Regions from separate parts of the Kitasatospora cinereorecta genome, predicted to be linked through region 2. Evidence: predicted binding sites of a transcription regulator. Region 2 holds the regulator's gene; the other holds the start of a gene.
What was found. The regulator HspR, encoded in region 2, represses chaperone genes until heat shock. The targets are predictions, from matches to a motif close to TTGAGNNNNNNNNNCTCAA.
Positions count from the first base shown of each region.

Region 1: a site for HspR is predicted at 13,241-13,259, ahead of lon (endopeptidase La). Genes of this name have one in related genera too.

Region 1 is NZ_JBHSJP010000001.1:4,914,412-4,929,653, forward strand. It holds gene fxsA (FxSxx-COOH cyclophane-containing RiPP peptide) at 112-315, shown strand; gene ACFPN0_RS22845 (FxsB family cyclophane-forming radical SAM/SPASM peptide maturase) at 338-1,558, shown strand; gene ACFPN0_RS22850 (aKG-HExxH-type peptide beta-hydroxylase) at 1,555-2,937, shown strand; gene fxsT (FxSxx-COOH system tetratricopeptide repeat protein) at 3,029-6,022, shown strand; gene ACFPN0_RS22860 (multifunctional oxoglutarate decarboxylase/oxoglutarate dehydrogenase thiamine pyrophosphate-binding subunit/dihydrolipoyllysine-residue succinyltransferase subunit) at 6,123-9,944, opposite strand; gene ACFPN0_RS22865 (HAMP domain-containing sensor histidine kinase) at 10,225-11,301, opposite strand; gene ACFPN0_RS22870 (response regulator transcription factor) at 11,298-12,035, opposite strand; gene ACFPN0_RS22875 (spermidine synthase family protein) at 12,267-12,950, opposite strand; gene lon (endopeptidase La) at 13,282-15,242, shown strand, end outside.
Region 2 is NZ_JBHSJP010000001.1:3,480,159-3,495,400, forward strand. It holds gene ACFPN0_RS15940 (helix-turn-helix transcriptional regulator) at 1-742, shown strand, start outside; gene ACFPN0_RS15945 (helix-turn-helix transcriptional regulator) at 924-1,931, shown strand; gene ACFPN0_RS15950 (heat shock protein transcriptional repressor HspR) at 1,961-2,407, opposite strand; gene dnaJ (molecular chaperone DnaJ) at 2,409-3,593, opposite strand; gene grpE (nucleotide exchange factor GrpE) at 3,687-4,334, opposite strand; gene dnaK (molecular chaperone DnaK) at 4,331-6,184, opposite strand; gene ACFPN0_RS15970 (sugar transferase) at 6,483-7,145, shown strand; gene ACFPN0_RS15975 ((Fe-S)-binding protein) at 7,238-9,505, shown strand; gene ACFPN0_RS15980 (Yip1 family protein) at 9,765-10,688, shown strand; gene ACFPN0_RS15985 (phosphoribosyltransferase) at 10,769-11,269, opposite strand; gene dcd (dCTP deaminase) at 11,276-11,851, opposite strand; tRNA gene ACFPN0_RS15995 (tRNA-Gly) at 12,321-12,394, shown strand; gene ACFPN0_RS16000 (ATP-binding protein) at 12,840-14,261, shown strand; gene ACFPN0_RS16005 (TetR/AcrR family transcriptional regulator) at 14,735-15,242, opposite strand, start outside.

The DNA of each region.
Region 1 (15,242 bases), 1.4 Mb from region 2:
CGTGCGACGGGGAACGCCGCCGGGCACGCTCCGCACCGCCCACGTCAGGGCCGCGCGCTCACGGGCGGGCGCACGGCTGCGAGCCGGGTACGACGGCATCGGGGAGTCGGGATGAGTCAGTCCGCGCGTGAAGGCGGAGCAGATGCGCGGCGGGGGCCGCACGCGGGGCCGGAGCCGCTGCCGGACCTGCTGGAGCTGGACCTCCAGGCCCTGCGGACGATGGACCACCCGGTCCTCGCCTCGGTGGTCGCGGATCTGCGGGGCCGGGCCGGGACGCCGCAGGAAATGCTGTGGGGCTTCACCAGCGCGCTGTGACCGGCCCCGCGAGGAGGCCGGAGTGTCCGCATCCGCACGGGAGATCCCTGCCACGGCGCCGCCCGCCGGTCCCGTGACCCCCGTACCCTTCGGGCAGTTCATCATCAAGGTGCACGGCCGCTGCAATCTCGCGTGCCGCTACTGCTACCTCTACGAGGGGCCGGACAGCACCTGGCGCGACCGTCCCGGCGCGGCATCCGACGCGGTCCTGGACCGCTCCGCCGCGCGCATCGCCGAACACGCAGCCACGCACCGGCTCAAGGAGATCTCGCTCGTCCTGCACGGCGGTGAACCCCTGCTCGCGGGCGCGGACCGGCTGGCCGCACTCGCCGGCCTGGTCCGCGCACGGGTCCCCGGCCGCTGCACCGTCCGCACCACCCTCCAGACCAACGCCACACTGCTCACCGACGCACGCGCCGCCACCCTGGCCGGGCACGGGATACGCATCGGCATCAGCCTCGACGGCGGCCTCCCCGCCCACAACACCCGGCGCACCGACCACGCCGGGCGCCCCTCCTGGCCCGCCGCCTCGCGCGGCGCCCGGCTGCTCGCCGCCCGTCACCCCGGGGCGTACGCCGGCATCCTCACCGTCGTCGACCCGCGCACCGATCCGGTCGAGGTGTACGAGTCGCTGCTCGCCCTGCGGCCGCCGGCCCTCGACCTGCTGCTTCCGCACGGCAACTGGACCACCCCGCCGCCCGGTCTGCCCGCCGCGTCCGCGGAGGGCGGCCCCGGCACGCGGGGCCCGCGGCCGGCCCCGTACGGCGACTGGCTGTGCACCGTCTTCGACCGCTGGTGGCAGGCGGGACGCCGGGAGACCCGGATCCGCCTCTTCGAGGAGTGCCTGGCCCTCCTGCTGGGCCTGCCCGCCGCCACCGAATCCCTCGGACTCGCCCCCGTCAACGCCATCGTGGTGGAGACCGACGGAAGCATCGAGCAGGTCGACTCCCTCAAGTCCGCCTACGACACGGCGGCGGCGACGGGACTCGACGTCTTCCGGCACGGATTCGACGAGGCGCTGCGCCACCCCGGCGTCGCCGCCCGCCAGGCAGGCGCGGGGGCGCTCGCCCCTGCCTGCCGTGCCTGCCCGCTGCTCACCGTCTGCGGCGGCGGCCACTACGCCCACCGCTACCGCGCCGGACACGGCTTCGTGAACCCGTCCGTCTACTGCGCCGACCTCGAACGGCTGATCCGCCACATCGCGGCCCGGCTGGCCGGCGCCGTCACAGGAGACCGTCCGTGACCCCCGTCCTCTCCGACCGCGAGCTGCGGGCGCTGGGCCGTACCGAAGGGGACGCCCGCGCCCTCGGCCTGCTGGTGCACGACCAGGACACGCGCCGCTTCGTCCTCCTGCGGGCCCTGTTCGACGCTGCCGACCAGGCACCGGACGCGGTCTGCCCACCCGTCCTGCGCCACCGTCTGCGTACCGACTGGGCCCTGCTGGAGGCGGCCGAGCGCGCCGATCGCGCCGCCGCCCGCGCCGTGCTGCTCCACCCGCTGGCGGGCCCCTGGGGCAGGCGCTGCCTGTCCGGCCTCGGCGGCGACGCGGCCACCCCGCGACTCCTCACCGACCTCGCCCACTTCGGGGCCCTCGCCGCCGCCGCCGCGATCCGCGCCCGGATGCCCTTCACCACCCGGCTCACCACCCGCGGCGCCACGCTGTCGCTGCCCACCCTCGGGGCCCTGCGGACCGGCCCCGGCCAGGTCGATCTGACCTTCGCCGAGGGGGTGATGACCGTACGCCGAAGGGGCGAGGCGGATGTCGTGGTGCGGTCCGGGAACGGTGCGGCCCTCCCCGACCCGCGGTGGCGGCCCGTGCACGTGCTGCCGCCCCTCGTGCCCGGCGCCGCGCCCGTCCCCCTCGACGACCTCGATCCCTACCGCACGGCGGGCGGCGGCCCGGGGCACCACGGCCTGAGCGGCGCCGTGAGCCTCGACGACCGGGCCCGGGCGGGCTGGGCCGGGTCCTGGGCCGGGGTCGCCGACCGGCTCAGGGCCGGCGGCGGCCACCGGCTCACCGAAGCGGCGGTCCTGCTGCGCTGCCTGGTCCCGCTCGCCCCGCCGCCCGGTTCCGGCCGGGCGGGCGGGAGTACGTCGCACTGCAGCGGAACCCGGCGCGAGGCCTTCGGGGCCGTCCTCAGCAGCAGCCCGGGAACGCCCGCGTACTTCGCCTCCACCCTCGTGCACGAACTGCAGCACACCAAGCTGGCCGCGCTCACCGCGCTCGTGCCGCTGCACCACGAGGGCCCGGAGGCGCGGCACTTCGCGCCCTGGCGCCCCGACCCCCGGCCGTTCGACGGACTGTTGCAGGGCGCCGTGTCGCACGCGGCCCTCGCCGGCTACTGGCAGCGCTGCGCGCTCGCCGCGGACCGCACCGGGGAGCGGGACCTGGCGTGGACCGAACACGCCCGCTGCCACGAGCAAGTGGGCGCCGTGCTGCCCGTCCTGGCCGGATCAGGCGGGCTGACGAGGGAGGGACGCATGATCGTCGACGAGTTGATCGACCTCTACCACCGTCTGGCGGAATCTCCCGCCCCCACGGGGCACCGGGCCCGCGCGCGGGCCTACGTGGGTACGGCGCGGGTGATATGGCAGCAGAGGAACGGCTCGGGGCAGCTGTGAGCAACCGTGCCCGCCGGGCGGGAACGCACGGTCCCGGCAAGGCCGCCGGTGTATGTTGAAAAGGCTTGTGACGATGCAGGGAGACGGTTGAATGCCCGTATCAGGTAGGCACGTCGGGGCGGCCGGGACGCAGTTGGTCACCATCAGTTTCGCGGGGTTCAACCGGGCCTGGGCCATCTGGATCGGGGACTGCCTCGAACGGCGCGGGGTACGGGTCGGCTATCAGCGCTGGGACCCGCGGGCCGGCACCTCGCTGGAGGACGAGCTCCGGAATCTGATGCTCGCCCCCGGCCGGATCCTCGTCGTCCTCAGCGAGTGGTACTTCCAGCTCGGCCCCCGCGGCCACGAGGAGTGGAACAGGGCGCTGCACGCGGTGGTCGCCCCCGACCCGGGCCGCTTCGCCGCCGTCTCCGTCACCACCTCGGCGCTTCCCGGCGCCACCTCGGTCTTCGCCGCGGCCGACCTGACCAACACCGGTCAGGCGGACGCGGAGCGGCGCCTGCTCGCCCACCTCGAACTGCCCGAGGAACCGCTGCCCCGGCCCGAAGGAGCGAAACCGGCACCGCGCTATCCGGCCGTCACCCCCGAGGTCTGGGGCGGCGTGCCCCGCCGCAACACGCGGTTCACGGGTCGCGAGGCCCTGCTCAGCGACGTCTACCACGCCCTCCAGGACGCGGGTCCGGGCGCCGGTGTCGTCACCGTGCACGGGATGTCCGGCGTCGGCAAGACCCAGCTGGCCGCGGAGTACGTCTACCGCTTCAACGCGGAGTACGACGTGGTGTGGTGGGTGCCGGCCGACCGGCGGGCCCTCTACCGCCAGAAGCTCGCCGAACTGGCTCCGGAGCTGGGCCTGAACACCGGCGCCGAGTACGGGGAGCGGCTGCGCGCCGTGCGCGACGCCCTGCGGCGCGGCGCACCGCACTCCCGCTGGCTCCTCGTCGTGGACGGCGCCGACGAACCCGACCAGATCAGCGACCTGGTACCGAACGGACCCGGCCATGTGCTGATCACCTCGCGCAACACCGAGTGGGGCGAGTACAACAGCTCGCTGATCAGGGTGCCCGAGTACGACCGGGACGAGTCCGTCTCCTTCGTCCGCCGCCGGGCCCCGAGGCTCACGGAGACGGAGGCCGACGAACTGGCCGGCGCACTCGGCGACCTCCCGCTGCTGCTCGACCAGACGGCGGGCTGGCTCAACGACTCCGACATGTCCGTGCGGGAGTACATCCAGCTCCTCGACAACGGCATCGAGGGAGACGTGGTCAAGGTCTCCGCGGACTTCCCGCTGGCCTTCCAGACCGCCTGGTCGATACTGCTGAACCAGCTCAAGGAGACCGTCCCCGAGGCAGTCGACCTGCTCCGGCTGTGCAGCTTCTTCGCCCCGGGCTCCATCCCCGTACGGCTGCTCAAGGAGATGCCGCCCGGCGACCTCCCGGAGCAGCTCGCCCGGCTGATGAACGATCCGGTGCTGTGGAACCGGGCGGTCGGCCGGCTGCGGCAGTACTCCGTCGTCCGGCTGGAGTCGCACGAGTCGGGCACCGAGGAGGCGTCCTCCGGCGAGTCGATCTACCTGCACCGGATGGTGCACAAGGTCCTCGGGCTCGACCTGCGCGAACCCGACCGCGGGGAGTTCGTCGACGTCGTGCGCCGCGCCCTGGCCGCCGCGGACCCCGGCCGTCCCATGGAGGCGCTGTACTGGCCCGCCTACGCAGAGGTCGTCCCGCATCTCAAGTGGGCCCAGGTCCTGGAGAGCACCGACCCGGCCGTCCAGAACCTGGTCCTCAACTGTCTGCGCTACATGTACTGCTCCGGGGAGTACCGGGCGGGCATCAAGCTCGGCGAACGCGCCATGGAGACCTGGCGGGAGCTGCTCGGCGAGACCCACCCCCGGGTGTGGGACGTCGGCTACCACTACGCCAACCTGCTGCGGGCCGTGGGCGACTACGCGGTCACGGAGGCCATGGAGCGGGTCGTCGTGAACCATCTGCGCGAGGAGCGCGGGCCGCAGGACCTGAACCACCTGAGGGCCGCCACCGGCCTCGCCGCGGACCTGCGCGGGCTCGGCCGTTACGACGAGGCCCTGGAGATGTCCACCTGGCTCCTCCTCGCCTACCGCGACCTGCTCGGGGACCAGGACTCACGCACCGTCAACGCCCAGAACAACCTGGCCGTCTCCCTGCGCCTCCTCGGGCGGTACGAGGAGTCCCGCGACCTCGACCGGCGCACCCTGGAGGCCCGGCGTCTGCTCCTCAAACCGCGGCACCGCTGGACCCTCCTCTCCGAGATCAGCTACGCCACGGACCTGCGCCTGCTGGGCCGCTACAGCGAGGCGGAGTCCCTCCAGGCGCAGAGCGCCCGCGTCCACGTGATCACACTGGGCGCGGACAACCCGCAGACACTGATCGCCGAGTACAACCTGGCGCTCTGCCGCTACCGCCTCGGCGAGCGGGGCGAGGCGGGGACGGCGCTCGCCCGGGTCCTGGAACGGGCCGAGCGGGTGCTCGGCGAGTCCGACCCGCTGACCCTGATGTTCTCGGCCGGCCAGAGCTGCTTCGCCCGCGAGCACGCGGACGTCGACCAGGCGAGGGCCATAAGCGACCGGGTCATGGACGGGTACCGGATGATGCTCGGCGAGGACCACCCGTACCTGGCCGGCATCCGGGCCAACCACGGGCTCATCCTGCGCAACGTGGGCGAACGGGACCAGGCCCACCTGCTCATCGAGGGGGCCCTCGCCGACATGAGCCGGGCGGTGGGGGAGAACCACCCCTGGACCCTGGGCTGCGCGATCAACGCCTCGGCGCTGCGCAACCTGGTCGGGGACCCGGAGTCCGCGGCCGAGCTCACCGAGGCCACGGTGACCCGCGCCACCGAAGTCATGGGCCGCACCCACCCGCTGACCCTGTCGGCCAGGATCGCGTACGCGGCCGACCTGCGGGGGCTGCGGGACCGGACCGGGGCGGAGAAGGTCGAGGGCGAGGCGCTGGGCGACCTCGCGTCGAGCCTCGGCGCGCAGCACGTGCACACCGTCTCCGCACGCTCGCGCAACCGGCCGTACTGGGACTTCGAGCCGCAGATGATCTGACCGCGACACGACGCGCGACAGCGTTCCCACGACGCCACAGGGCCCGGACCCACGAGTCGACTCTCGCGGGTCCGGGCCCTGTGGCGTGTACTGCCGCTGATCAGGCCTCGAAGACCTCGGCGACCAACTGTGCCTGCTCGGCCTGGTGGCGCTTGGCCGAGCCGACCGCCGGGGACGAGCCGTGCGGACGCGAGATGCGGCGCAGGCGCTCACCGTGCGGCACGTCGGCGCCGACGGCCAGGTCCAGGTGGTCGATCAGGTTGAGCGCGATGAACGGCCACGCACCCTGGTTGGCCGGCTCCTCCTGGGCCCACAGGTACTTCTCGGCGTTCGGGTACTTGGCGATCTCGGCCTGGATCTCCGCACCCGGCAGCGGGTACAGACGCTCCAGACGGATGATCGCCGTCTCCGTGTCACCGCGCTTCTCGCGCTCGGCGTCCAGGTCGTAGTAGAGCTTGCCCGCGCAGAAGACGACCTTGCGGACCGCCTCGGCACTGACCGACTCGTCGCCGATGACCGGACGGAAGCCACCGGTGGTGAACTCCTCCGCCTTCGAGGCCGCCGACTTCAGGCGCAGCATCGACTTCGGGGTGAAGACGATCAGCGGCTTGTGGTGCGGGTTGTGGACCTGCCACCGCAGAAGGTGGAAGTAGTTCGACGGCAGGGTGGGCATCGCGACCGTCATGTTGTCCTGCGCGCACATCTGCAGGAAACGCTCCGGGCGGGCGGACGAGTGGTCCGGTCCCTGGCCCTCGTAGCCGTGCGGCAGCAGCAGGGTGACGCCGGACGTCTGGCCCCACTTCTGCTCGGCGGAGGAGATGAACTCGTCGACGACGGTCTGCGCGCCGTTGACGAAGTCACCGAACTGGGCCTCCCAGATGACCAGCGACTCCGGACGGGCCAGCGAGTAGCCGTACTCGAAGCCCATCGCCGCGTACTCGCTGAGCAGCGAGTCGTAGACGTTGTACCGGGCCTGGTCGTCGGAGAGGTAGAGCAGCGGGGTGTAGTCCTCGCCGGTCTTCTGGTCGACGAGAACGGCGTGACGCTGGCCGAACGTGCCGCGGCGGGTGTCCTGGCCGGCGAGCCGGACCGGGGTGCCCTCCATCAGCAGCGACCCGATGGCCAGGGTCTCGCCCATGCCCCAGTCGATCGTGCCGTTCTCCACCGAGGCGGCACGACGCTGCATCTGCGGCATCAGGCGCGGGTGGACGGTGATCTCGTCGGGGATGTTGACCTGGGACTCGGCGATCAGCTTCACGACCTCCGAGGAGACCGCGGTGGCCACCGCCACCGGGAACTCGGCCTGGACGTCCGGGACATGCGGCTGGGACGGCGTCGAGGTGGCCTCGCGGACCTCCGCGAAGACCTTCTCCAGCTGGCCCTGGAAGTCCTGGAGCGCCTGCTCGGCCTCTTCCAGCGTGATGTCGCCGCGACCGATGAGGGACTCGGTGTAGAGCTTGCGCACCGAGCGCTTCTTGTCGATCAGCGTGTACATCTGAGGGTTGGTGAACTCCGGGTTGTCGCCCTCGTTGTGACCGCGGCGGCGGTAGCAGATGAGGTCGATGACGACGTCCTTGTTGAACGTCTGCCGGTACTCGAAGGCGAGCCGCGCGACACGGACCACGGCCTCCGGGTCGTCACCGTTGACGTGGATGATCGGCGCCTCGATCATGCGCGCCACGTCCGTGGCGTACATCGAGGAGCGCGAGGACTCCGGGGCGGCGGTGAAGCCGACCTGGTTGTTGATCACCACGTGCACGGTGCCGCCGGTGCGGTAGCCGCGCAGCTGCGACATGTTGAGCGTCTCGGCGACGACGCCCTGGCCCGCGAAGGCGGCGTCGCCGTGGAGCGCGACGGGCAGGACCGTGAAGTCCGTACCGCCCTTGTTGATGATGTCCTGCTTGGCGCGGGCGATGCCCTCCAGGACCGGGTCGACCGCCTCCAGGTGCGAGGGGTTGGCGGCCAGCGAGACCTTGATCTGCTCGCCGTCCAGACCGGTGAAGGTGCCTTCGGCGCCCAGGTGGTACTTGACGTCGCCGGAGCCGTGCATCGACCGCGGGTCGAGGTTGCCCTCGAACTCCCGGAAGATCTGCGCGTACGACTTGCCCACGATGTTGGCCAGGACGTTCAGCCGGCCACGGTGGGCCATGCCGATGACGACCTCGTCGAGGCGGGCCTCGGCGGCGGAGTCGATGACCGCGTCGAGCAGCGGGATGACGGACTCGCCGCCCTCCAGCGAGAACCGCTTCTGGCCGACGTACTTGGTCTGCAGGAACGTCTCGAACGCCTCGGCGGCGTTGAGGCGGCGCAGGATCCGCAGCTGCTCCTCGCGCTCCGGAGCCGGGCGCGGACGCTCCACCCGGTCCTGGAGCCACTTGCGCTCCTTCGGCTCCTGGATGTGCATGAACTCGATGCCGGTGGTGCGGCAGTAGGACTCACGCAGCACACCGAGGATGTCGCGGAGCTTCATCATCGTCTTGCCGGCGAAACCGCCGACCGCGAAGTCGCGCTCCAGGTCCCACAGGGTGAGGCCGTGCTCGGTGATGTCCAGGTCCGGGTGCTTGCGCTGGCGGTACTCCAGCGGGTCGGTGTCGGCCATGACGTGGCCGCGGACCCGGTAGGAGTGGATCAGCTCGAAGACCCGCGCGGCCTTGGTGACGTCGTCGTCGTGCGATGCGTCGATGTCCTTGAGCCAGCGGACCGGCTCGTAGGGGATGCGCAGCGCCTTGAAGATCTCGTCGTAGAACTCGTTCTCGCCGAGCAGGAGCTGGGCCAGGACGCGCAGGAACTCGCCGGACGCGGCACCCTGGATGACCCGGTGGTCGTACGTCGAGGTCAGGGTCATGACCTTCGAGATGCCCAGCTTGTTCAGGGTGTCCTGCGAGGTGCCCTGGAACTCCGCCGGGTAGTCCATCGCGCCGACGCCCATGATGAGGCCCTGTCCGGGCATCAGGCGGGGCACCGAGTGGACGGTGCCGATGCCGCCGGGGTTGGTCAGCGAGGCGGTGACTCCGGAGAAGTCGTCCATGCCGAGCTTGCCGACGCGGGCACGGCGGACGATGTCCTCGTACGCCTGCCAGAACTCGAAGAAGTTGAGCGTCTCGGCCTTCTTGATGGCCGCGACGACGAGCTGGCGGTCGCCGTTCGGCTTCACCAGGTCGATGGCCAGGCCGAGGTTGATGTGCTCCGGCTTGACCAGGGTCGGCTTGCCGTCCTTGACCGCGAAGGAGTAGTTCATCGACGGCATGGCCTTGAGGGCCTGCACCATCGCGTACCCGATGAGGTGCGTGAAGGAGATCTTCCCGCCGCGGGCGCGCTTCAGGTGGTTGTTGATGACGATGCGGTTGTCGAACAGCAGCTTCACGGGGACGGCGCGGACGGACGTGGCCGTCGGCAGCTCCAGCGAGGCGTTCATGTTCTTCGCGACGGCGGCCGAAGGGCCGCGCAGCGTCACGTACTCCGGGCCGGCCGGGGCGTCGGCCGGAGCCTCGGCCCTGGCGGCGGCCGGAGCTGCCTTCGCGGGAGCGGCCGGAGCCGCTGCCTTCACCGGGGCGGCGGGTGCGGCCTGGGCCGGAGCCGCCGCCTTCGCCGGAGCGGCCGCGGGCGCCGCGACCGGTGCCGGAGCGGCCTGCTGGGCCGGAGCGGTGTTGTCGGCGGTGCTCGAAGCGACGGCGGCCGGGGCCGGGGGCACCGCTCCCGCATCTGTGGGGACGGGCTTGTCCGCCGTGCCGGACGTACCCGGCTTGTAGTCGGCGAAGAAGTCCCACCAGGCGCGATCGACCGAATTCGGGTCCTGGAGGTACTGCTGGTAGATCTCGTCGACAAGCCACTCGTTGGGGCCGAAAGCGGCGGCGGGGTTGGACCCGGAGCCGGCTTCTTGATCGGTCGAGATGCTCGAGTTACTGGGGGACTGAGACGACACGGCGTGAACCGCCCTCTTCCGCTTCACAAGGTGATGGACAGCGGAAATCAAGGCTACGCCTCCCCAGCCGTCACATGCAGGCCGGGCCGGTCTTCGTCGTGCACATCACATCGGAAACCGGGTTTCGGCGCATGAAATGGCGGGAAACAAGCGGGGTTCCGCTGCACTTCGGGTACGCGGGACCGGTGTTACGGCCCACCTGGACCGTATCGCTTTCCCGGTCGCGACGTAGAATGTGACCTTCCGTACGCGCAGGGTGACGTTCGGTTCGAACGCCGAGTCAACCGTGCGAGCTCGGAGTCCCTGGGAGGGTGACTCGGATTCGGCAGCCCCGGGCTGATTCGGCCACACCGATATGACCGCCGTGCAGATCCACCGCCCAGCGGGCGATCGCCAGCCCCAGTCCCGTACCGCCGTCGCTGCCGGGGCCGTGCGGATACGGTGCCTGCCCGCGGTTGAAGCGCTCGAAGACCCGGTGGCGCTCCGCCTCCGGGATCCCGGGCCCCTCGTCGATGATCTCCAGTTCGAGCGACTCGGGACGGGCTCCGCGCCGCGCCAGTACCGTGACCCGTCCGTGCGGCGGGCTGTGCTTGACCGCGTTGTCGATGAGGTTGGCGACCACCTGGTGCAGCCGTTCCGCGTCGGCGTGCGCGGTCAGTTCGGGCGGCGACACGTCCAGGTGCAGATGGACGTCCGTACGGGAGTGGTTCCCGGAGCCCGACGAGAGCCGGCGCCGCGAGGCCGCGAGGTTGGCCTCCTTCAGCACGCCCGAGAGATACGGCCACACCTCGAAGCGGCGTGCCTTGAGCGTCACCACTCCGTTGTCCAGCCGGGAGAGGTCCAGCAGGGTCTCCACCAGCCTGCCCAGGCGTTCGGTCTGCTTCAGGGCCGTACGCATGGTCTCGGGATCGGCGGCGGACACCCCGTCCACCACGTTCTCCAGCACGGCTCTGAGCGCGGCGATGGGCGTGCGCAGCTCGTGGGAGACATTGGCCACCAGCTCCTTGCGGTGCCGGTCCTCCGCCTCCAGATCGTCCGCCATGCGGTTGATCGTCTGCGCGAGGTCGCCCAGCTCGTCGCGCCGCCCGGCGCCGCTCACACGTCTGGTGTAGTCGCCGTGCGAGATGGACCGGGCCACCGCCCGCATCTCGTCCAGCGGCGCGGTCAGCCCGTGCGCCACGAACTGGGTGATCAGCAGCGTGGCGATCACGGAGAAGACCGTGATGAACCGGAACTCGGTCCTGGTCCGCAGGGCGACGATCAGCAGTCCGGTCGTGATGAACACGGAGACCACGACGAGCGTTCCCAGCTTGGCCTTGATCGAGAAGGGCCGCAGTCCGGAGCCGGGCCGCGTCATGGCGCGGGTGTCTCCAGGGCGTAACCGACACCGTGGACCGTACGGATCCGCTCGGCGCCGATCTTCCTGCGCAGGGCCTTGATGTGGCTGTCGACCGTGCGGGTCCCGGAGGCGTCCGCCCAGTCCCAGACCTCGGCCAGCAGCTGCTCCCGGGAGAGCACCGCCCGGGGCGTGTTGGCCAGGCAGACCAGCAGGTCGAACTCGGTCGGCGTCAGGTGGACGTCCTCGGCGCGCACCCGGACCCGGCGCTGCGCGTGGTCGATCTCCAGCTCGCCGAGACGCAGGATGCCGCTGCGCGGGGTCACGGCGGCCAGCGCGGCCCGCTCCACCCGGCGCAGCAGGACGTGCACCCGCGCCGCCAGCTCGCGCATGGAGAACGGCTTGGTCATGTAGTCGTCGGCGCCGACCCCGAGCCCGACCAGCATGTCGGTCTCGTCGTCGCGCGCGGTGAGCATCAGCACCGGCACGGGGCGCTGGGCCTGGACGCGGCGGCAGACCTCGAGGCCGTCGAAGCCGGGAAGCATGATGTCGAGCACCATCAGGTCGGGCTGCCAGGCCTCGGCCGCGTCCACGGCGGCGGGACCGTCCAGCGCTGTCTGCACCAGAAAGCCCTCGGCGCGCAGCCGGGCGGAAATGGCGTCGACGATCGTCGCGTCGTCCTCTACCACCAGAACCCGGCGCTGAGCCCCGGGGGTGGCAGCGACGCCGTTGTGGGTGGTGTGTGTCTGTTCCATCGCCCCGCCCCTGCCCGTTCTCGCGGAGGCCATTCCCCCGGAGCGCGGTTATCGCTTGTGGATGTCGTCGGTGATCCCTTGTGCCGCTCAGCAGCGTAAAGGCAGAAGACGGCTCCCGGCTACGCAGGGTGTTGTCCGACGTGGGGGCGGAACCCCTCGGAGGAGGCGGATCGTCGGCCTTGTGCCACTTGGCCCGTGGTCCGGCGGCGACCGTGCGGACCGGGTGGGGGTTCAGCGGGCCCGCACTGCGAGATGGACCACGTCGGGCACACCTCGGGCAACCGCTACTTCTTCGGTCCGTACCGCGTGGAATCCGGCATTCCGCAGTGCTTCGCCGAAGGCTGCGGACGGCTGTGCGGACCATACGGCGAGGACTCCGCCGGGCGTCAGGCGCGCGTGGCAGGCCGCCAGACCGGCGGGTGAATAGAGGCTCCCGTTGTCCTCGGTGACGGTCCAGTCGGGCCCGTTGTCGATGTCCAGGCAGAGTGCGTCGTAACGCTCCGTGGCCGTTCTGAGGTGATCGACGAGGTCCGTACGGAGGATCCCGGTCCGCGGATCGGCGAGGGCGGCGGCGGAGATCCGGCCGAGCGGCCCCTCCAGGTGCCAGTCCACGATGGCCTGCTCCCGCTCGACGACGACGATCCGGCCCCAGCGCCGTTCCTCGGCCGCGCGGACGAGCGAGAATCCGACACCGAGCCCGCCGATGAGCAGGGCGGGGTCGGGCCGGCCGGGCGGCAGGGCGGCGAGCGCCGCGTCGATCAGCAGCCGCTCGGAGCGGCCGTCGGCGGTGTCCATCAGGAAACAGCCGTTGGCGATGATCTCGAAGTCGTCGCCGCGCTCCCGCAGGACGACCTCGCCGAACGGCCCTTCGCGCCGGTCGAGGGTCACGGGGCGGTGGGCATCTGCGGTGGGCATGGGCGGGTCTCCGGTCTCCGGCCGTCGGCGATCCTGATCCGGCCCATCCTGCCCGGACCCGGTCCGGCGGACCAGCGGATTCCCGCGGACTCACCCTCCGGACGCGGGCGTGCGGCACATCCTGACGGTGGCTCCGGGAATGGCGGTGCCCCGCAGGGTGCTGCCCTGGATGCGGGTGCGGCGGAGCGGTCCGGGCGGCGTCGTCCGGGGCCCGTCCCCCTGACCGCCCCCGGGCATGGTGATCGCTCAGGGCGAACGCGGCGTGGGGAACATTCGGCGACTGACGAGCATTGAGTGCATGTAACTCAACTTGCCTGCCGAAGGGGAGATCATGACTGCTGAGTCCAATGCGTCCCAGGCGTTCACGCCGATCGACCTGCCCGTGCTGCCGCTCGACGACGAGGTCGTGCTGCCCGGAATGGTGGTGCCGCTCGACCTGTCGGATGCGGAGGTCCGTGCCGCCGTCGAGGCCGCGCAGGCCGTCGCACGGCCGGGGGGCGGCAAGCCCGAGGTGCTGCTCGTGCCGCGCATCGACGGCAGCTACACCGGGACGGGTGTCCTCGGCACCGTCGAACAGGTCGGCCGGCTCTCGGACGGCGACCCGGGTGCCCTCATCCGGGCCCGTGCCCGGGTGAGGATCGGCGCCGGCACCAGTGGTCCCGGGAACGCGCTGTGGGTCGAGGGCACCAGGATCGACGTGTCCGTGCCCGACCCCCTGCCCGGCTCCGCCGCCGAGCTCGCCAAGGAGTACAAGGCGCTCGCCACCAGCTGGCTGAAGAAGCGCGGTGCCTGGCAGGTCGTGGACCGGGTGCAGCAGATCGAGGACATCTCGGCGCTCGCCGACAATTCCGGGTACTCGCCCTTCCTCACCACCGCACAGAAGGTGCAGCTGCTGGAGACCGCGGACGCGGTGGCCCGCCTGAAGCTCGCCGTCCAGTGGCTCGGCGAGCACCTCGCCGAACAGGACGTCGCCGAGTCCATCGCCAAGGACGTCCAGGAGGGTGTCGACAAGCAGCAGCGCGAATTCCTGCTGCGGCGCCAGCTCGACGCCGTGCGCAAGGAGCTCTCCGAGCTCAACGGCGAATCCGGTTCCGGGGACGAGTCCGACGACTACCGGGCACGCGTGGAGGCCGCCGATCTTCCGGGGAACGTCCGTGAGGCCGCCCTCAAGGAGGTCGAGAAGCTGGAGCGCGCCTCCGACCAGAGCCCCGAGGGGTCCTGGATCCGCACCTGGCTGGACACCGTCCTGGAACTGCCGTGGACCGAGCGGACCGAGGACGCGTACGACATCAAGGGCGCCCAGGAGATCCTCGACGCCGAGCACGCCGGCCTGCAGGACGTGAAGGAACGCATCACCGAGTACCTCGCGGTGCGCAAGCGCCGCTCCGACCGGGGCCTCGGCGTCGTCGGCGGACGGCGCGGCGGCGCGGTGCTGGCCCTCGTAGGCCCCCCCGGGGTCGGGAAGACCTCGCTGGGCGAGTCCGTCGCGCACGCCATGGGCCGCAAGTTCGTCCGGGTCGCGCTCGGCGGTGTCCGGGACGAGGCGGAGATCAGGGGACACCGGCGTACGTACGTCGGGGCGCTCCCCGGACGCATCGTCCGCGCCGTCAAGGAGGCCGGATCGATGAACCCGGTCGTCCTGCTCGACGAGATCGACAAGGTCGGCTCCGACTTCCGGGGCGACCCGGCGGCAGCCCTGCTCGAAGTGCTCGACCCGGCGCAGAACCACACCTTCCGCGACCACTACCTGGAGGTCGAACTCGACCTCAGCGACGTGGTGTTCCTGGCCACCGCCAACGTGCTCGAAGCCATCCCGGAGGCCCTGCTGGACCGCATGGAGCTCGTCAGGCTGGACGGCTACACGGAGGACGAGAAGGTCGTCATCGCCCGTGACCACCTGCTCCCGCGCCAGCTGGAGCGGGCCGGTCTGGAGCAGGACGAGGTGAGCCTCGACGAGTCGGCGCTGCGCAAGCTGGCCGGTGAGTACACGAGGGAGGCCGGCGTACGGAATCTGGAGCGGGCCGTCGCCCGGCTGCTCCGCAAGGTCGCGGCCCAGCACGAGCTGGGCGACCGTGAGCTCCCGTTCACGGTGACCGACGAGGACCTGCGGGACCTCATCGGACGCCCCCACCACGTTCCCGAGTCGGCCCAGGACCCGGCCGAGCGCCGTACCGCGGTGCCGGGCGTCGCCACCGGGCTCGCGGTGACCGGAGCGGGGGGCGACGTGCTGTTCGTCGAGGCGTCGCTGGCCGACCCGGAGACCGGGGCGTCCGGGCTGACCCTCACCGGCCA
Region 2 (15,242 bases):
GATCCAGGAGCGCAGGCGCCACTCCCTGGAACTGACCGAGTCCTTCGAACCCTTCATGGACATCAGTGCCCAGGACCCGCCCACGACGCACGCCATCACCGTGCTCGAAGGCGGCACCCGCATCAACGCGGCCATCGACGTGGCCACGGCGGAGTGCCGCAGCGAAGTGCTCACCGTGCAGCCCGGAGGGGTCCGGAGCGAGGACATCCTCAGCAAGGGACTGGAGCGGGGCAGGGCCGTGGTGAACCGCGGCGTCAGCATCCGCACGCTCTACCAGCACACGGTCCGTCATCATCACGGGACGTTCGCGTACGCGGAACGGCTCGCCGAGGGCGCGGAGATACGCACGCTCGAGGAGCTCGTACAACGCATGCTCATCTTCGACCGCGCGGTCGCGTTCATTCCCGCTCAGGACGACCTGACAGTCGCACTGGAACTCCGGCACCCGGGCCTCGTCTCCTACCTGATCAACGTCTTCGAGCAACTCTGGCAACGCGCCACCCCCCTGCTGGAGGACGTCCCGTACACCCCGACTCCCGCCGGGATCAGCGGGGTGCAGCGCTCCATCGCCCAACTGCTGGTCGAGGGGCACGTGGACGATTCCATAGCCCGGAGACTCGGCATGAACGTCCGTACGTGCCGTGCGCACATAGCCAAGCTCAACGCGGCCCTCGGCAGCGGCAGTCGGGCACAGCTCGGCTACCTCATCTCGCAGTCGGGGATCCTTGACCAGGAAAACTGACGGTCGGATCTCGTCGCACGCGGCGTCGCCACTCGATGAGGAGCGCAACGGCCCGCGCATTCGGGCGCGGTGACACACCGGGCCGGGACATTCGGGCGCGGTGACACACCCACACTCCACCCGGCCACTAGGCTCGCGCCACCGGTAACTTGTTGCAGTGCATAAAGCGGGGGGCTCCCAGATGGGGACAGAACCGGTTCGACCGCCGCACCGTCACGGGCCGAGAGAGCTCTGCGCTCCCGGACTCGAGCTGTACGAACGGGCATTACGCCACGGGCGGATCGCCCGTTCGGACATCGCCGCCGCACCGTGCCTCACCGACGCGGCGCTGGTCCAGGCCGATCCCTGGGACGAGGACTGGCTGCGCCCCGTCCCGCCGTCGGCCGCCCTGGCCCGCCTGTTGCAGCCGCTCACGCACGAGATAGACGAGCGCATCGAGCGGACGCTCCGGCTGACCCGGTCGCTGGCGCCCCTGACCGTCATAGCCAACGGTGACCCCCATCTGGCGATCACCGTACTGGAAGGGCCCGAGGCGATACGAACGGCCATCCAGGACGCCACCGCCCAGGCCACGGACGAGGTCCTCACGGCGCAGCCGGGAAGCACCCGGCCCCCCAGCACCCTGCGAACGGCCCTGGACAACGCCACGACGGTCATCGGCCGGGGCGCCCGGCTCCGTCACATCTACCAGCACCCGGCGCGTTACAGCACCCAGGTCAGGGACTACCTGCGGCAGGTGCCCGCGGAGTCCCTCCAGGTGCGGACCACCGAGCTGACCGTGGAGCGGCTCCTCATCTTCGACCGCACGGTGGCCTTCATCCCCGCCACCCCCGACCGCGGTGCGGCGCTGCAGATCCGCCACCCCGCGCTGGTCCGCTACCTCGTCCAGGTCTACGAGGTCCTCTGGGCGCAGGCCACTCCCTTCACCCAGCACCTCCCGACGACCGCCCCCGGAGTCCAGGTCACCGCCGTCCAGCAGAGCATCGCCCGGCTCCTCAGCGAGGGCGATGTCGATGACGTCGTGGCCCGCAAACTGGGCATCAGCGTCCGTACCTGCCGCTCCCACGTCGCCAAGCTCATGCGGACCCTGGGTGCCACCAGCCGCACCCACCTCGGCGCCCTCATCGTCCGGTCCGGCATCGTGGACTCCGCCGCGGGCACGCGGACAGGGTCCGCCCCGGGGGGATGAGACCCCGGGGCGGACCCTGTCCCGCCGGATCAGTCCGTCGGCCTCTTGGGCCGCCAGACGACCAGCGCGCTGGTCTGCTGCACGTCCTGGTACGGCACCAGGTCCCGCCGGTAGGAGGCGTGCACCTGGGCTTCGCGCTGCTGCATGGCCATGGCCGCGCCGTCGACCGCCGCCGAGAGCTCGGCGACACGCTGCTGGAGCGCGGCGACCTGGTTCTCCAGCTCGATGATGCGCTTGATGCCCGCCAGATTGATCCCCTCGTCCTGCGACAACTGCTGCACCGTGCGGAGCAGTTCGATGTCGCGGGCCGAGTAGCGCCTGCCGCGCCCGGCCGTGCGGTCGGGCGAGACCAGGCCGAGACGGTCGTACTGGCGCAGTGTCTGCGGGTGCAGGCCCGAGAGCTGGGCCGCGATCGAGATCACGTACACCGGTGATTCATCGGTCAGCTGGTACGGATTGCGTCGACGGCCGTCCATCTCAAGCTCCCTTCGCAGCCTGGAACAGCTCCGCCCGCGGGTCCTCCCCCGCGGTCGCCTTCCGGTAGGCCTCCAGCGCTTCCTGGGCGTCCGCGCCGAGATCCGTGGGCACGGCCACCTCGACGGTCACGAGGAGGTCGCCCCGGGTGCCGTCCTTACGCACGGCGCCCTTCCCGCGAGCCCGCATCGTACGCCCGTTAGGCGTACCCGCCGGGAGTTTCAGGGTGACCGGAGGTCCGCCGAGCGTGGGGACCTTCACCTCGCCGCCGAGCGCCGCCTCCGTGAAGGTGACGGGCACGGTGACCGTGAGGTTGTCGCCCTTGCGGCCGAACACCGGGTGGGCGTCGACATGGACGACGACGTAGAGGTCGCCGGCCGGGCCGCCGCGCTCGCCCGGGCTGCCCTTGCCGCGCAGCCGGATCCGCTGTCCGTCCAGCACCCCGGCGGGAATCCGGACCTGCATCGTGCGGGCCGACTTCGCCCGGCCGCTGCCCTTGCAGACCTCGCAGGGGTCCTGGGCGATCAGGCCCCGGCCCTTGCAGTCCACGCAGGGGTCGGTGAGCGAGAATCCGCCGCCGCTGCCGCGCGACACCTGGCCCGTGCCGACACAGGTCGGGCAGACCCTCGGGGTGCCGTTCTTGTCGCCGGTGCCCGAACAGGCCTTGCAGGGCGCCTGACTGGACATCCGCAGCGGGACGGTGGCCCCGTCGACCGCCTCGGTGAAGCTGAGCGTCACCTCGGACTCGATGTCCTGGCCGCGGCGCGGCTGGACACGGGTGCCCGTGCCGCCCCGGTTGAACAGTCCTCCGAAGACGTCGCCCAGGCCGCCGCCACCGGCACCGAAACCGCCGGCGCCCTGACCGCCGCCCGGGGCGCCCCCGAAGAGGTCACCCAGGTCGAAGTTGAAGTTGCCGCCCGCACCGCCGGGACCCGCCCGGAAGCCTCCGCTGCCGAAGAGGGCGCGCGCCTCGTCGTACTCCTTGCGCTTCTTGGGGTCACCGAGGATGTCGTTCGCCTCGGAGATCTCCTTGAAGCGCTCCTCCGCCTTCGCGTCACCCTTGTTGGCGTCCGGGTGGAACTCGCGGGCGAGCTTCCGGTACGCCTTCTTGACCTCGGCGTCGGTGGCGTCCTTGGGGACGCCGAGGACCTTGTAGTAGTCCTTCTCGACGAAGTCCTTCGTGCTCATCGACGTCCCTCCTTCCGGACGACAGGCCGTGCGGCCGGCCCTGTGGCCGGCCGCACGCCCCGTCGGTGTTCACCGCAGTGGTCGGACTCGACGTCAGACCTCCTCGGTGCCACCGCTCTCCTCGTCGTCTGCCTTCTCTTCCTTCGCGGCCGCGGGCGTCGCCCCCGGCTGCGGCTCCGCCACGGCCACCCGCGCGGGACGGATGGTGCGCTCCCCGATGCGGTACCCCGGCTGCAGGATCGCCACGCAGGTCGTCTCGGTGACGTCCGGCGCGTACGAGTGCATCAGGGCCTCGTGGATCGTCGGGTCGAAGGGCTCGCCCTCCTTGCCGAACTGCTGGAGGCCCAGCTTGGCGGCCACCGTCTCCAGCGACTCGCCGACCGATTTGAAGCCGCCGACGAGCTCGCCGTGCTCCCGCGCCCGGCCGAGGTCGTCGAGCACCGGCAGCAGGTCGGTCAGGAGTCCCGCGACAGCGAGCTCCTTGACGGTGACCCTGTCCCGCTCCACCCGGCGGCGGTAGTTCTGGTACTCGGCCTGGAGCCGCTGGAGGTCGGCCGTGCGCTCGCTGAGCGCCGTACGGACCTGGTCCAGCTGAGCCGTCAGAGCCGCTGTCTGCTGTACGTCCCCGGCCGGGGCCGCCGCCTCCTCCTCGGAGGCGGCGTCCTTCGGCTCGACTTCGTCGGAGTTGGCGCCGGAGGGGACGTCAGGCTTCTCGTCGAAGCCCGGAGTCTCCTCGGTCACGCCGCACCGCCCTTGGTGTCCTTCTCGTCGTCGACGATCTCGGCGTCGACGACGTCGTCGTCGGCCTTGGCACCGGCGTCACCCGGGGCGTCGGCACCCGGCGTCGCACCGTCGGCCTGGGCGTTGGCGTACATCGCCTGGCCCAGCTTCTGGGAGACGGCCGCGACCTTCTCGGTGGCGGTGCGGATCTCGGCGGTGTCCTCGCCCTTGAGCTTCTCCTTCAGCTCGGTGAGCGCGGTCTCCACCTCCGTCTTCACGTCGCCGGGGACCTTGTCCTCGTTGTCCTTGAGGAACTTCTCCGTCTGGTAGACGAGCTGCTCACCCTGGTTGCGCGACTCGGCGGCCTCGCGGCGGCGGTGGTCCTCGTCCGCGTACTGCTCGGCCTCTTCACGCATCCGGTTGACCTCGTCCTTCGGCAGCGAGGAGCCACCGGTGACGGTCATCTTCTGCTCCTTGCCGGTGCCGAGGTCCTTGGCGGCGACGTGCATGATGCCGTTGGCGTCGATGTCGAAGGCGACCTCGATCTGCGGCACGCCGCGCGGGGCCGGCGGCAGACCGGTGAGCTCGAACATCCCGAGCTTCTTGTTGTACGCCGCGATCTCGCGCTCGCCCTGGTAGACCTGGATCTGCACGGACGGCTGGTTGTCCTCGGCCGTCGTGAAGATCTCGGAACGCTTGGTCGGGATCGTGGTGTTGCGCTCGATGAGCTTGGTCATGATCCCTCCCTTGGTCTCGATACCGAGGGACAGCGGGGTCACGTCGAGGAGCAGGACGTCCTTGACCTCGCCCTTGAGGACACCGGCCTGGAGCGAGGCGCCGATGGCGACGACCTCGTCCGGGTTCACACCCTTGTTGGCGTCCTGGCCGCCCGTGAGCTCCTTGACGAGCTCGGCGACGGCCGGCATACGGGTCGAGCCACCCACGAGAACGACGTGGTCGATCTCGGAGAGCTGGATGCCCGCGTCCTTGACGACGTTGTGGAACGGCGTCTTGCACCGCTCCAGCAGGTCGGCGGTCAGCTGCTGGAACTGGGAGCGCGTGAGCTTCTCGTCCAGGTGCAGCGGGCCCTCGGCCGACGCCGTGATGTACGGGAGGTTGATCGTGGTCTCGGTCGAGGACGAGAGCTCGATCTTCGCCTTCTCCGCGGCCTCGCGCAGACGCTGCAGAGCCATCTTGTCCTTGGACAGGTCCACGCCGTGCCCGTTGGCGAACTGCTTCACCAGGTAGTCGACGACGCGCTGGTCCCAGTCGTCACCACCGAGGTGGTTGTCGCCGTTGGTGGCCTTCACCTCGACGACGCCGTCACCGATCTCCAGGAGCGACACGTCGAAGGTGCCGCCGCCGAGGTCGAAGACGAGGATCGTCTGGTCGTCCTTGTCGAGCCCGTACGCCAGCGCGGCGGCCGTCGGCTCGTTGACGATGCGCAGGACGTTGAGGCCCGCGATCTCACCGGCCTCCTTCGTCGCCTGACGCTCGGAGTCGTTGAAGTACGCCGGGACGGTGATCACCGCGTCGGCGACCTTCTCGCCCAGGTAGGCCTCGGCGTCGCGCTTCAGCTTCTGCAGGATGAAGGCGCTCATCTGCTGCGGGTTGAAGTTCTTGCCGTCGAGCTCGATCTTCCAGTCGGTGCCCATGTGGCGCTTGACCGAACGGATCGTCCTGTCGACGTTCGTCACTGCCTGGCGCTTGGCGACCTCGCCGACGAGCACCTCGCCGTTCTTGGCGAAGGCGACGACGGACGGCGTGGTCCTGGCGCCTTCGGCGTTGGTGATGACGGTGGGCTCGCCGCCTTCGAGAACGCTGACGACGGAGTTAGTCGTGCCCAGGTCGATGCCGACCGCACGTGCCATTTCGATTCCTCCAACTGACTACTTGAGTGGATCTGACTCAAGGATGCATGACACCGGCCCTGGAGTCAAAGGACCTGAGCCACATCGACTCAACTAAAGTGCTCACACCTACCCCCACCTGGTCTTTTATATGACTCCTACGCGAATGAAGCAGCGCCGTCCGGGCACAGCACCCGCGACACCCCGCACTCCCGTCACGCCATACACCCCCGACCCACCATCGCACCGTGGGATCGTTCTGTCACAAAATGCGGCGAGACGGTCATAAACGGCACGTCACGGATCCCGGGCAGGTGCGATGCAGAACGCGAGGCGGACCGCGGTACGCGGGACGAGGCATCCCGCGGCGGCGCGAGCGGCCGGGCGCGCCGCCGACCTGATCGCGGCGCGCCTGGCCGCCATGACGGTCAAACGGAGCCTGGACCTGGCGCTCGGATCGGTTCTGCTGATCCTGGCCGCACCCCTGCTCACCCTCGCCGCACTCGCCCTCGCGCTCCGGGCGGGCCGCCGCCCCGGAGGGGTGCTGAGCCGGGAGATCCGGACGGGTCTCGGCGGCCGCACCTTCGAACTGCGCTCGCTGCGCACCCGGCGGCTCCGGCTCGACCTGCTGTCCCGGCTGCCCCACGTCGTGCGCGGGGAGCTCTCGCTGGTCGGCCCGGCCCCGCTGGCGCCCGACGATCCGGAGGTCTCCGGGCCCGCCGCCGGCCGCTGGCGGCGGGAGCTCCGCCCGGGCCTGACCGGCCTGGCCCAGGTGCGCGCCCGCTCCGGAATGCCGTGGGACGAACCCGCCCTGCTCGACGCGCACTACGCGGAGCATCATGGAACGGGTCTCGACCTGGCGATCCTGGCGCGGTCCGCACAGATCCAGCTGCGTACGGCGGCGCGTACCCTCGTCCGCCCGGGAAAGGCTCACCTGGGCGACACAGATCACCGCCTGCCCGGCTACAGCGTGGCGGAATAAGTGGATAGTGTCAGCACAGACTGATTAAGTTACTGCTTAGTAGTTCCTTGTACGAGCTGGATCCCACCCTCGCAGGCCCGAGGAGCCCCCAAATGCAACTCGCCGCGATCATCGTGTCGCTGGTGCTGACGGTCGTCGGCGTTGCGCTCATCGCCCGAGCCGTCGCGCAGATCTACCGGTTCGTCCGTATCGGACAGCCGGTACCGGCAGGCAGCCGCACCGACGACCCCAAACAGCGCACGATCACCCTGGCCAAGGAGTTCCTCGGCCACACCCGGATGAACCGGTGGGGAATCGTCGGCTTCGCCCACTGGTTCGTCGCGATCGGCTTCCTGACGCTGCCGCCGACGCTGCTCCAGGCGTACGGACAGCTCTTCCAGGCCGACTGGGTGCTGCCGATCGTCGGCGGCTGGCTGCCGTTCGAGATGTACATCGAGTTCATCGGCATCATGACCGTGCTCGGTATCGTCACCCTGATGGCCATCCGGCTGCTGAACCTGCCCTCGCGGGCCGGCCGCAAGTCGCGCTTCACAGGCTCGATCGCCTGGCAGGCGTACTTCGTCGAGTACATCATCCTGGTCATCGGCCTGGCGATCCTGGTTCTGCGCGGTCTCGAGGGCGCGATCCACCACGTGGACGGCTACGAGGCCTCGTACTTCGTCTCGTACCCCCTGGTGCTCGCCTTCAAGGGACTCGCCCTCGGCTCGCTCCAGAACCTCATCTACTTCACCGCGATGATCAAGATCGGCACCTCGCTGATCTGGATGATCACGGTGTCGCTCAACACCAACATGGGTGTCGCCTGGCACCGCTTCCTCGGCTTCCCGAACATCTGGTTCAAGCGGAACGCCGACGGCGAGGTCGCGCTCGGTGCGCTCCAGCCCATGACGTCGGGCGGCAAGGAGATCGACTTCGAGGACCCGGGCGAGGACGACGTCTTCGGTGTGTCCCAGGTCGAGCAGTTCTCCTGGAAGGGCATCCTCGACTTCTCCACCTGTACCGAGTGCGGTCGCTGCCAGTCGCAGTGCCCGGCGTGGAACACGGGCAAGCCGCTCTCCCCGAAGCTCCTGATCATGTCCCTGCGCGAGCACGCGCACGCCAAGGCCCCGTATCTGCTGGCGGGCGGCGGCAAGGACATGGAGGGCAACGAGCGGGCCACCGAGGAGCAGCTCAAGGACGTTCCCGCGGCCGCCCTCGCGGAGGCCGAGCGCCCCCTCATCGGCACCGCCGAGGAGAACGGCGTCATCGACCCGGACGTGCTGTGGTCCTGCACCACCTGCGGTGCGTGCGTGGAGCAGTGCCCGGTCGACATCGAGCACATCGACCACATCGTCGACATGCGCCGCTACCAGGTGATGATCGAGTCCGCGTTCCCGTCCGAGGCGGGCACGATGCTCAAGAACCTGGAGAAGAAGGGCAACCCCTGGGGGCTCGCCAAGAAGCAGCGCGTCGAGTGGACCAAGGAGGTCGACTTCGAGGTCCCGATCGTCGGCAAGGACGTCGAGGACCTCAGCGAGATCGACTACCTGTACTGGGTCGGCTGCGCCGGCGCCCTCGAGGACCGGGCCAAGAAGACGACGAAGGCCTTCGCGGAGCTCCTCCACATCGCGGGCGTCAAGTTCGCGATCATGGGCGGCGACGAGAAGTGCACCGGTGACTCGGCCCGCCGCCTCGGCAACGAGCCGCTGTTCCAGCAGCTCGGCCAGGAGAACGTCGCGATGCTGAACATGGCGTTCGGCGAGGACGAGGACGAGCCCGGGACGAAGAAGCCGAAGTCGACGAAGAAGATCGTCGCGACCTGTCCCCACTGCTTCAACACGATCGCGAACGAGTACCCGCAGCTCGGCGGCGAGTACGAGGTCATCCACCACACGCAGCTGCTCCAGCACCTGGTGGACGAGGGCAAGCTGATCCCGGTGACGCCGGTCGAGGGTCTGATCACGTACCACGACCCCTGCTACCTGGGCCGTCACAACAAGATCTACACGCCCCCGCGCGAGATCATCGCGAAGGTCCCGGGCCTGCGGAACGAGGAGATGCACCGCCACAAGGAGCGCGGCTTCTGCTGCGGCGCCGGTGGTGCCCGGATGTGGATGGAGGAGCGGATCGGCAAGCGCATCAACAACGAGCGCGTCGACGAAGCCCTCTCCCTCAACCCGGACATCGTCTCCACCGCCTGCCCGTTCTGCCTCGTCATGCTGACCGACTCGGTCAACGGCAAGAAGAACGACGGGCAGGCCAAGGAGTCGATCCAGGTGGTCGACGTCTCGCAGCTGCTCCTGGAGTCCGTCAAGACCCCCGCCGACCCCGCGGACGACGCGGAGACGGCGGGCCGGCCCGAACCCGAGCCCGTGAAGTAACACGCGCTCCCTCAGACGGAAGCGGCCGGACCTGCCTCGGGGGCAGGACCGGCCGCTTCCGTCCGTCCGGGACCCGCGGCGGGCGCGGGCGCGGTACGACGGCGGGGCGCGCCGAGGGGCCGGCAGGTGCGGCGGCCCCCGGCCGGGCCCCGCAGACCCCTCGGGGTTTTCCCCTGGTGGATGTCACAGCTAGGCCGCAAAGGCGCCCGTGTTCCCCGGCCCTCACACCGCACCCACACGGACCAGGTACGTTCGACGCGTGGCTGGATTCAGGATCGGACGCGGCCGGGACAACCGCACACCGCAGCAACACCCGCAGCAACAGCAGCCGTACGGCACGCAGGCACCACCGCCGCCGTACGGCCAGCCGTCGTGGCCGCCCTCGGGTGGCGGCGGCGCGCCGTACGGAGGCCCCCAGGGCGCCCCGTACGGCAGCGGGCAGGGCGGCGGCAACGGACAGGGACCCGGCGGACACGGAGGCGGGCACGGCGAGCCGGAGTACTTCGGCGACCCGTACCACCGGCCCCCGCAACAGGACCCCTATGCCAACGCCCCGGGGCACACCCAGGCGTTCAGCATCGACGAGACCCCGTACGGCGACGGGAGCTACCAGGCCGGCCAGGCACCCGCCGAGCCCTCCGGCCCGCGGCTGCCCTGGAAGCAGCTGCTGAGCGGCGTCGTGCTGCGCCCCGGGCCGACGTTCTGGCAGATGCGTGACCACCCCGTCTGGGGCACCGCGCTCGTCGTCACGTTCGTCTACGGGCTGCTCGCGCTCTTCGGCTTCGACCAGGCCCGCGACGAGGCGATCCACGCGGAGGTCTCCACGGCCGCTCCGTACGTGATCATGACGGGCATCGGCTTCGTCATCGGCGGGCTGGTCCTCGGCGCGGTCACCCATACCCTGGCCCGCCAGCTCGGCGGCACGGGCTCCTGGCAGCCGACCGTGGGCCTGTCCATGCTGATCATGTCGATCACGGATGCGCCCCGTCTGATCTTCGCGCTGTTCCTCGGCGGCGAGAACTCCCTGGTGCAGATCCTCGGCTGGATCACCTGGCTGGCCGCAGGAGCGCTGTTCACGTCCATGGTGAGCAAGTCGCACGACCTGCCGTGGCCGAAGGCGCTGGGCGCCTCAGCGATCCAGCTGATCGCACTGCTCTCGATCATCAAGCTCGGCACGATCTGACCGACCGGACACCAGGAAGGGCCCGGCGCCTCACGGCACCGAGCCCTTTCTTCCGTCTTCGTCGGGGACAGGGGTTGGCCCTACGAGTCGAGAACCTGCCCCGTACGCCGCACGACGGGCTTCTCGACGCTCCACGGGAAGTTGATCCACCGATCGGTCTTCTTCCACACGTACTCGCATTTCACGAGCGACTGCGGCTTCTCGTAGACGACCGCGCTGCGCACCTCGGCGACATGATCGATGCAGAAGTCCCGCACCAGCTTCAGCGTCTTGCCCGTGTCCGCCACGTCGTCGGCGATGAGGACCCTCTTCCGCGTGAAGTCGATCGCGTTCGGCACCGGCGCCAGCATAACGGGCATGTCCAGGGTGGTCCCGACCCCGGTGTAGAACTCGACGTTCACGAGGTGGATGTTCTTGCAGTCCAGCGCGTACGCCAGACCGCCTGCGACGAAGACCCCGCCCCGCGCGATGCTCAGCACGACATCGGGCTCGTACCCGTCGTCGGCGACCGCCTGGGCCAGCTCCCGCACGGCGAGCCCGAAGCCCTCGTACGTCAGGTTCTCCCGCGCCTCACCGGCCATGCCGCATCACACCTGAGTCCGGTGGAAGTTCATGTACGAACGCGAGGCGGTCGGCCCCCGCTGCCCCTGGTACCGCGACCCGTACCGCTCGGAGCCGTAGGGGAACTCCGACGGCGAGGTCAGCCGGAACATGCACAGCTGACCGATCTTCATGCCCGGCCAGAGCTTTATCGGCAGCGTCGCCAGATTCGACAGCTCCAGCGTCACGTGGCCCGAGAACCCGGGGTCGATGAAGCCGGCCGTCGAATGCGTCACCAGCCCGAGCCGCCCCAGCGAGCTCTTCCCCTCCAGCCGCGAGGCGAGGTCGTCGGGGAGCGTGATGACCTCGTACGTCGACGCCAGCACGAACTCACCGGGGTGGAGGATGAACGCCTCGTCGCCCTCGGGTTCGACCGTGCGCGTCAGGTCCACCTGCTCGACCGCGGGATCGATGTGCGGATAGCGGTGGTTCTCGAACACCCGGAAGTAGCGGTCGAGCCGCACGTCGATGCTCGAGGGCTGCACCATCGAAGCGTCGAAGGGGTCAATGCGAACCCGCCCGGCGTCGATCTCGGCCCGGAGGTCCTTATCTGAGAGAAGCACGCACCGAGGATACGCAGAACGCGCGAGCCCGCCCCCACCGGACCGCCCCGCGCGCCTGCCCCTGCCACCTGCTACCGCCGCTCGCTCCCTACCGGAACGGCCTGCCGCAACCGGGCACAGCGCGGACAGCGCAGGAGCCGCCCGGGACCGATCCGGTCGGACCCGAGCTTCTGCATCGGGAACGACGAGGTAGCAAAAACGTGCCCTTCGGCACAGCGGACGACGGTGCGCTCCATCGACTCCATCAAGTCCCTTCCCCAACCAAGCCTTGGACGAGACCGCCACATTAGGGGATGAACAGGACGCCGATCCACGCGGCACTCCGCCCACCCACGCTACGCCCCCAACTCCCCGTCCCCGCACCCGCGTCCATGCCGTCGAACACCACAGGGACCCCGCGGCGAACACACCGGGGGCCTGCCATGGGGTAGAGTGTGCGGCGATGCACTGCCGATCATCGGCACGCCTCGCGGGTGTAGTTTAATGGTAGAACATGAGCTTCCCAAGCTCAGAGCGCGAGTTCGATTCTCGTCACCCGCTCCATGAAAAAGCCCCAGGCCAGCGGCCGGGGGCTTTCTTGCTGTTCAGACCGGCCTGACCATCCCGTATCACCTCCGCACCTTGCCCCTCTTCCCGCTGTTCAGCGCACTTCCACCCGGCCATCACGCCCCGAGCCTGGCTTCAAACAACATCCACAAGGCGAGGCCTGTCCGGCGCGTCGGCATGCGTTGACTGCCGGAGGTGCGCGGACGCAGCCCCGTCACGCACACCTCCCGGCACCCGGCGCCCGCTACTGACGCCGATCGCCCCCGGGCGCCGTCGAGTTGGCGTGCCATAACACGGGCCCGCTGCATGCAAGCCGGCCTTGATCTTCTCCCAGTCTCACGGGACGTCGGCAACAACTACGAGAGAGCCTTGCATTTGCGCAACTTTCATTGAGGAAAGTAACTTGCCCTGCAGAGGATGAACGATCGGCGAGGTGGAACCTGTGAACGGATTCGTTGGGCGTCGTACGGAGCTCGGCCTTCTTGATGACCTACTGACCCCTGTACGGACCGGCGGACGCAGCGGGCGGCCCGGGCGCGCCGTACTGATCCGAGGGCGCCGACGCGTCGGCAAGTCCCGGCTCGTGGAGGAGTTCCTGGAACGCTCCGGGCTTCCTCATGTCTTCTTCACCGCAGTAGGCGGCTCGAAGGCCGAGGACCTGGCAGGCTTCGCCGCCGAGCTCGCCGTCTCTCCACTCCCCGACGCCGGCCGCGTCGCGGACTTCGCCACCCCGCAGACCTGGGACGCGGCTTTGAGCCTGCTCGCCAGTGTCCTGCCTCAGGACACGCCCAGCGTGGTCGTGCTCGACGAGATGCCCTACCTCGTACGCGAGGACCCCACTTTCGAGGGCGCGCTGCAGAAGGCATTCGACCGGACGTTGTCCAAGCTCCCCGTACTGCTCGTCCTCATCGGCTCGGACATCGCGATGATGGAGCAGCTGAACACCTACGGTCGCCCCTTCTACCAGCGTGGCACCGAGATGGTCGTACCTCCGCTCAATCCGACCGAGGTCGCCGCCATGCTCGACCTCCCGCCGGCTGAGGCGTTCGACGCCTTCCTGGTCTCTGGCGGCCTCCCGCTCGTCCTTGAGGAATGGCCTCCGGGTGCCACCCTCTGGGACTACCTGGAGCAGGCGCTGGCCCGTCCGACGTCCGCCCTCCTCGTCAGCGGCGAGCGCACTCTGGCCGCCGAGTTCCCCACAGAGGCACAGGCCCGCACCGTGCTGAGTGCCATCGGACACGGGGAACGCACCTTCACCCTGATCGGCCGGGCAGCCGGCGGCCTCAATCCAGGCTCTCTGAAACGTTCCCTGGAGCTCCTCACCAGCCGACGCATGGTGGCGGCCGACCTTCCGCTGTCCACCAGGCCGAGCCGCGAGAGCCGCTACCACGTCGCCGATCCATACCTGCGCTTCTGGCTCTCTTTCCTCGGGCCCGGCATCCCCATGATCGAGCGCGGGCGTGGAGACCGGGTACTCGAATCGATCCGCACCAGTTGGACGTCCTGGCGGGGCCGCGCCGTCGAACCTGTGATCCGCGAGGCCCTGTGGCGCCTGACCGACGACCGGCTGCCCGAGGCCACCAACGTGATCGGCGGCTACTGGACCCGCACCAACGACCCTGAAATCGACCTCGTCGGCGCCGACCGATCTCCTATCGCCAAGAAGATCACCTTCGTCGGATCCATCAAGTGGCTGGAGAACAAACCCTTCGACAACCGCGATCTCGCCCGACTCGTCACCCACCGCTCACAACTGCCCGGCACCGACGACTCCACCCCCCTGCTCGCCGTCACCCGTAGCGGAAGCAGCGCCAACGGCATCCTCAGCCTCACCCCCGACGACCTCATCACCGCTTGGGCGTGACACACCAAGGGCCGTTTCCCCACAGTGACCGCGTTCGTGCCCCATCCGTGCCCTTCGGAGCGGACAACAGCGGTCAAGCACGGCGCCCAGAGACCACACCAACCTCGCCCGACCCGGTCAAACATGCAGGTCAGAGCCACTTTGGTTGACCAAGAACCGTTGATTCCCAAGCTCAGAGCGCGAGTCCGATTCTCGTCACCCGCTCCACGACTAAGTGGTCGGCGCTTGAGATCCTTCGGGGGTTGCCTGCACTGTTGTGGTGTAGGGGTCAGTTCAGATTCCCACCGGCGTCAACCTGATGGCGAGCTATCTGGCCGCGTCCCCGGCACCTTCCGTGACTACTGGATCGCGACCATGCCGGCGACCTGTCTCCGACGAGGCGGTGACCGCCAGCATCCGCGGAGGTGGCCTGGCTGGGCCCGTGGCAACGCGTGTACCGGGCCGCGGAGCTTCTTTGAGCGGGGCGTCGCCTGTCACCGCAGTTGGTCGAATGCCTGGTCGGCGTCGGCTACGGCCTCGGGGTGGACGTCGTGGGCGGTTCGACCGTCGGCGATCTTCTGCCAGTTGGTCCGGGCGAGCACCCGTCGGACCGCGAGTACCTGGGCGGCTCGCAGGCGTGCTTGGATGCCTTCGCCGAGGGCGTCCGCCAGTGCCTCCTCGTCCTCGAGTTGGTACCGGGTGAGCCGTCCCGCCAGGCTCGGTGTGGTGAACACCAGCTGATGGAACGCCACCACCTCGGGATGATCGTTGAGGCCGGTGACGGGGTCGTACCGGTCGAGGCCGGCCCGGAAGTGCCGGTGCAGCGCCGTCACCGGCTTGAGGCCGGACCTGCGGGCACGTACGACACGGGCCGCCTCGCCCAGGTGGTCCGCGAACCGGTGCAGCACCAGGTCTTCCTTGGTGGGGAAGTACCGGAAGAGGGTCGGCTTGGAGATGTCGGCCGCTGCGGCGATGTCGTTGACTGAGACGCGGTCGAAGCCG